Regions from separate parts of the Iodobacter ciconiae genome, predicted to be linked through region 1. Evidence: predicted binding sites of a transcription regulator. Region 1 holds the regulator's gene; the other holds the start of a gene.
What was found. The regulator NrdR, encoded in region 1, represses ribonucleotide reductase genes. The targets are predictions, from matches to a motif close to AAANACNATATATNGTNTTT.
Positions count from the first base shown of each region.

Region 2: the regulator NrdR is predicted to act here: its motif matches at 2,193-2,212, upstream of EJO50_RS13170 (ribonucleoside triphosphate reductase).

Region 1 covers NZ_CP034433.1:1,669,659-1,673,080, reverse strand. Annotated here, with positions in the region: gene EJO50_RS07370 (magnesium transporter CorA family protein) at 1-344, shown strand, start outside; gene glyA (serine hydroxymethyltransferase) at 451-1,698, shown strand; gene nrdR (transcriptional regulator NrdR) at 1,971-2,423, shown strand; gene ribD (bifunctional diaminohydroxyphosphoribosylaminopyrimidine deaminase/5-amino-6-(5-phosphoribosylamino)uracil reductase RibD) at 2,573-3,422, shown strand, end outside.
Region 2 covers NZ_CP034433.1:3,004,573-3,007,994, reverse strand. Annotated here, with positions in the region: gene EJO50_RS13170 (ribonucleoside triphosphate reductase) at 163-2,157, opposite strand; gene EJO50_RS13165 (hypothetical protein) at 2,314-2,577, opposite strand; gene cobS (adenosylcobinamide-GDP ribazoletransferase) at 2,648-3,376, opposite strand.

The DNA of each region.
Region 1 (3,422 bases):
ATAGTATGAGCCAGTACCTGGAGAACGATGATTTGCGCCGTCAGGCCGATACTGTGGTGCGCCTGACTGTGGTGACTATTTTGGGCTTGGTCGGAACAACGGTTACCGGGTTTTTGGGGATGAATTTATTCGATTTGTCCCATGATGCATCCTGGTTACGGGTGGTTTATTTTATGGTGGCTTTTATTCCGATTTCGATGCTGACTTTTTATTCCCTGTTAAAATCAAGAATGCTTTCAGAATTTCTGGATTTTATGTCAGATGATCACCTGGATTTTGCAGATAAGCTAAAAATAATTGGAGAAGGGCTGCGTAAAAGAAAGCAAGCAAGAAACAAGCTATGAAAGGGGATCATGATTAATCACGAATTCCTCAATTGGAAAACTGCTCGTCCGTGTTAGAATCCTGCGCATTCCCTATTCCCAACTGACTTACGGAAGCGCCAAATCTATGTTCTCCAAGTCCGCCACTATCGCCCAATACGATCCTGATCTAGCCGCTGCCATTGCAGGTGAAGTTGTTCGCCAGCACGAGCATATCGAGCTGATTGCGTCAGAAAACTACACGAGTCCAGCGGTGATGGAAGCCCAGGGCTCGCAACTGACCAATAAATACGCCGAAGGCTATCCGGGCAAGCGTTTTTATGGTGGTTGTGAATTTGTTGATGTCGTTGAACAATTGGCGATTGATCGCGTTAAAGCACTGTTTGGCGCAGAGTATGCCAATGTGCAGCCTCATTCTGGCTCGCAAGCCAACCAGGCGGTGTATTTTTCTATTCTGAAGCCCGGTGATACCGTCATGGGTATGAATCTGGGTCACGGTGGTCACCTTACACATGGCTCACCAGCAAACCTCTCCGGCAAGCTTTTCAATATCGTGGCTTATGGCCTGAACGAAAACGAAGAAATCGATTACGACGATATGGAACGCGTTGCGCTTGAAACCAAGCCTAAGCTTCTGATCGGCGGCGCTTCAGCTTACGCTCTGCGCTTTGACTGGGCGCGTATGCGTGAGATCGCTGATAAAGTGGGCGCTTACTTTATGGTTGATATGGCACATTACGCCGGCCTGATCGCCGCGGGTGTGTATCCAAACCCGGTGCCACATGCTCACTTTGTAACATCAACAACCCACAAAACATTGCGCGGCCCGCGTGGCGGTTTGATTCTGGCTAAAGCCGAATTCGAAAAATCAATCAATTCGAATGTATTCCCAACGCTGCAAGGCGGCCCTTTGATGCACGTGATTGCAGCTAAGGCTGTGGCATTTAAAGAAGCGGCAACACCAGAATTCAAAACTTACCAGGAGCAGGTGCTGAAAAATGCACAAGCCATGGCTGCGGCACTGATTGAGCGTGGCTTGCGTGTAGTCTCTGGTCGTACAGAATCACATGTATTTCTGGTGGATCTGCGCTCCAAAGGCTTAACCGGTAAGGCTGCAGATGCATTGCTGAGCCTGGCGCACATTACAGTGAATAAAAATGCTATTCCTAATGACCCGGAAAGCCCGTTTGTGACTTCCGGTATCCGTATTGGCTCGCCAGCGATCACAACCCGTGGTTTCAAAGAAGCAGAAGCGGTACAGGTAGCAAACCTGATTGCAGACGTGCTGGATAATCCAGCAGATGAAGCAAATATTGCTGCTGTTACGGTAAAAGTAAAAGAGCTGACAGCGCGCTTCCCGGTTTACGGCGCTTAATTTTTTATAAAAACCCAAGTCTTTAAACACGGAGTAAAGGAGGACTACGGAAACATACGGATAAAGTCAAAAAAGTGTTTGGCATTTTTTTGGCAAAATGCGGATCTGCGTTTTTTATTGAATTTGACCTTGTCTGATTTGAGCGTCTGTTTGAAAAGTTTTAGGCATAAGCATTGCTTAGGTTTTATCCGTGAAACTCCGTGTTCTCTGTGTCCTCCGTGTTTTGAGATTTGGGTTTTGTTTATTTTTAGAATGTTCTTTGCGGGGTTGTGATGAAGTGCCCCTTTTGTGGTTCTCCTGATACGCTGGTTGCTGACTCGCGTGTATCTGATGAGGGCGATCTGGTTCGCCGTCGCCGTCGTTGTCCTATGTGTGATAAACGCTTTACCACTTTTGAAACGGCCGAGGTGCGCTTGCCGCAGGTGGTTAAACAAAATGGTCAGCGGGCCGAGTTTGATCGGGAAAAAATCCGTACCAGTTTCGAGCGTGCCCTGCATAAGCGGCCGGTGCCAACACCTTTGGTGGATGAAGCCATCCTTCGTATTATCCAGAAAGCTTTGTCTTTAGGTGATAGAGAAATCATGAGTCGCCAGATCGGTGAAATGGTGATGTCAGAGCTCGCCAAACTCGACAAAGTAGCCTATATCCGCTTCGCCTCCGTATACCGCTCCTTCCAGGACGTAGATGATTTCCGTGATGTGATCCGGGAAGTGAGTAAGGAATAAAGTTTTTTTCCATACCGAAATAAACCTAAACCTCGAAGCACTTCGATCCAGGAGAGCACGGAGGCCATGGGGAGAAACATACGCAAAAGTAAGGTTTTCTCCGTGAAATTCCGTGCTCTTAGTGAGCTCTGTGGTTCAAGGTGTGGGTTATGCCTGTGCTTAGGGAATCCATGAACGCGATCGATCATCAGTATATGCAGCTGGCTTTGCAGCAGGCGGCTTTGGGGCAGAATAGTGCTTCGCCCAATCCTTGTGTGGGCTGCGTACTGGTGAAAGACGAGCAGGTGGTGGGGGCCGGGTTTAGCCAGCCTGCTGGCGGCGGCGTGGTGCAGGGTGCTCCCGGTGCACATGCCGAGGTGATGGCCTTAAGTGTGGCTGGGGATCTGGCTCGCGGCGCGACGGCTTATGTCACGCTGGAGCCTTGCAGCCATCATGGCCGCACGCCGCCTTGTGCCGATGCCTTGGTGAAAGCCGGTATAGTGCGTGTGGTAGCCGCGCTGACAGACCCTAATCCGCTGGTTGCCGGGCAGGGGCTGGCACGTTTGGCTGCTGCGGGCATCGCCGTGGAGTCAGGCGTATTGCACGCCACAGCACTTGAGCATCACAAGGGTTTTATCAGCCGCATGCTGCGATCCCGTCCCTGGCTTACGGTAAAAATGGGGGCCAGTCTGGATGGCCGCACCGCGCTCGCCAACGGGCAATCGCAATGGATTACCGGCCCTGCCGCAAGGTCTGATGTACAAAAACTGCGCGCCCGCTCTTGCGCCATGCTGACAGGAATCGGCACTGTGCTTGCGGATGACCCGCAGCTAACCGTGCGGGAATTTGCGGTAAGCAGACAGCCGCTGCGGGTGGTGGTTGACAGCCAGCTTAGAACACCTGTGAACGCTAAGTTATTTAATCAGGCCGGTGTGTTGATTGTCTGCGCTCAGGATGATGAGCTGAAACGCCATGCTTTAGAGACGGCAGGGGCCGAAGTCCTGATATTGGCTGATACGC
Region 2 (3,422 bases), 1.3 Mb from region 1:
GCTAAAACTGCTCTCATAATATGTGGATAGCATCAGCAGGCGTAACCCAAATTGCACGGCGACTAAACCAGGCTGCAAGCCAGATAGCTGCAAAAACCCTGAAGTCTCCTTACCTTACTCTGCATACTTTCTTATCTTCCGTATCTATACAATTTTCAGCCTTTAATTTGTAGCACAGCATTTCTTCGCCAGTAGCTCGCCATCGCACTTCGGGCAAAACTCATGGTGGCCGCTCAGGTAGCCATGCTTCGGGCAGATAGAAAAAGTGGGCGTGATGGTGATATAGGGCAGGCGATAATTTGTCAGTGCTTTTTTCACCAATGCTTTACACGCCACAGGGCTGGAAATCGCCTCGTTCATATACAGATGCAAGACAGTGCCACCGGTGTATTTACGCTGTAATTCCTGCTGACGGCCCAAGGCCTCAAACGGATCATCAGTGAAACCAACCGGCAGCTGGCTGGAATTAGTATAAAAAGGCTGATCTATCGTACCGGCCTGCAAAATATCGGGATAAGCCTTTTTATCTTCTTTAGCAAAACGATAAGTCGTGCCTTCGGCTGGCGTGGCTTCCAGATTATAAAGATGGCCGGTTTCTTCCTGAAACTCGCTCATTTTGGCGCGGATATGATCCAGCAGGCGAATTGCCAAGGCATAGCCCGCGTCAGAGCTGATATCATGCTGATCATCACTAAAATTGCGAATCATCTCGTTAATACCATTTACCCCCAGCGTACTAAAATGATTGCGCAGCGTGCCCAGATAGCGCTTGGTATAAGGATAAAGACCACCATCAATTAAGCGGCCGATTAATTTGCGTTTAATTTCCAAAGATTGTTTGGCCAGCTCCATTAGCGTATCAATTCGTGACAACAAACCCGCTTCATTACCTTTGAATTCATAACCAATCCGCGCGCAATTAATGGTCACCACGCCCAGCGAGCCGGTCTGCTCTGCCGAGCCGAATAAGCCATTACCGCGCTTTAATAATTCACGCAGATCAAGCTGCAAGCGGCAGCACATTGAACGTACCATATGCGGCTCTAAATCTGAATTTAAAAAATTCTGGAAATAGGGCAGGCCGTATTTGGCCGTCATTTCAAATAACAAATCAGTATTGGGGTGATCCCAGGCAAAATCTTTGGTGATATTGTAAGTGGGAATCGGGAAAGTAAATACACGGCCCAGTGCATCGCCCTCCATCATCACTTCGATATAGGCACGATTAATCATATCCATTTCGGCCTGCAATTCACCATAATTAAATGGCATTTCCCTGCCACCTACATAGGGAATCTGTTCGCGCAGGTCTTCCGGGCAAATCCAGTCAAAAGTCAGATTTGTAAATGGCGTTTGTGTGCCCCAGCGGCTAGGCACATTCAAATTGTAAATCAGCTCCTGGATATACTGCTTTACCTGTGTATATTGCAAATTATCTGCACGAACAAATGCCGCCATATAGGTATCAAACGAGCTAAATGCCTGCGCACCCGCCCATTCATTTTGCAAAGTGCCTAAAAAATTAACAATTTGCCCGATAGCTGCAGAAAAATGCTTGGGTGGCTTGGCTTCTACCTTACCCGGCACGCCATTAAAACCTTCTTGCAAAAGGCGGCGCAAAGACCAGCCTGCACAATAGCCAGACAGCATATCCAGGTCATGAATATGCATCGCACCAGAGCGATGTGCCTCACCAATAGCAGGCGGATAAACATGGTTTAACCAGTAATTGGCAATCATTTTGCCGCTGGTATTTAAAATCAGCCCACCCAGGCTCCAGCCCTGATTGGCATTGGCATTCACCCGCCAGTCTGATTGATCCAAATATTCATTAATCGATGATTCAACATCCACTACCGTTCGCACATCCGAGCGCAAACGCGCATGCTGGCTGCGATAAGCAATATAAGCACGAACGGTTTTTAAATAATGATATTGCAGCAGGGTTTCTTCAACCTGGTCCTGAATCTGCTCAATGGAAGGGGTGAGATCCCCTTGCAGGCGACTGCTAACCAGCTCGCTTAAGCGTATTGCTTCTGCCTCATCAAACTCACCAGTTACGCGGCTGGCATTTAGCAGCGCAAGGCGAATTTTATCAACATCAAACGCCGCGATGCGGCCATCACGTTTTAACACATATTGCGGGTATATGGTCATTTTTCCCACCTGGATCAGGGTAGAATGTTTTTACAGACCACAATATATGGTGTTTAATATCCGAATGCTTAGCTATATATAGTGTATTTGATCAGAGTCAAATACTTTCGACACAAGTTTGCAAAGCGAACAGAATGCCTGCTTTAGACAGCAATTTTAATAATCAGGCTGACCGTGGGCGGTCAGAATATAATCATATTTCGTCAAATTCATCAACTCGGCCACATAGGGTTGCAGCAGGGCAATACGGGCAGCATCCAGCATATAAGAGAGCTTCATTTCAGGATCAGGCTGATCTTGTTCATTGCGAAATAAGCTAAACAGAAACTCAACGCTAATGGTTTCGGTAATCGCCAAATGCCCTGCAAAACCGCCATCCATACCTTTTTCCCAAACTTCAATATTGCGGATAATTTTCATAAACCATTCCTATAAACACCAGAATCAGCGTTTTTTTCATAAGGTGTGCGAGTCGTTTTTCTTGCGCGCCCTATATGAGCAAAACAAGCATGCAAAATAACAGCCCAGTTTCAGTTATTTCTATCCCCGCCCCCAGGCAATCTCCTGTCATTCCGCCCAATTTATGCATTAACCACTTGGCATAAGCCCAGATTAACAAGGGAGCCGTCAATAATGCAGGGGCAATAAAATAAGACATCAGCAGCAGTAAAATCAAAAGAATATACAGTGACACGCTGGTTTTTTGCCAGGCAAATTGCTCAGCCATACCAGAAGCTAAAGGGGGTAATCGGCTCCAGTACAAAACACCAAAGCGCGCCCATGCGGGGATCAGCAAAAGCGCCAGCCATTCTTGCTGTTTTGCCAGCAGCATTAAGAGCACCAGCTTGGCGGCAGACTGGCAAATCAGCGCCAACACACCAAAGCTCCCCAGATGCGGGTCTTTCAGCACCGCCAAAAAGCGTTCCGGATCACGATGCGCAGCGCCTAAGCCATCCGACATATCGGCAAGGCCATCTAAATGCAGCCCACCAGTAATCCACGTCCAGAGCAAAAACCCCGCCAAAGCCGCCAGCCAGGGGTCTGCTTTGGCAGCAAGAAATACCACCGTGCTTAAAAAAACACCAATCAATAGGCCTACCAGAGGAAACCACGGCGCGGCAGCTGCAAGTAAAGCAGGCTCAAAATGACGAATCTGCGGCGTAGGCAAACGAGTCAAAAACTGCACCGCCAACACAGGCTCGCGCCAGTCAAATTTCATTCTTTATTCCTATTTCGTAATGACCCAGGTGCGCTAAAAACAAAGC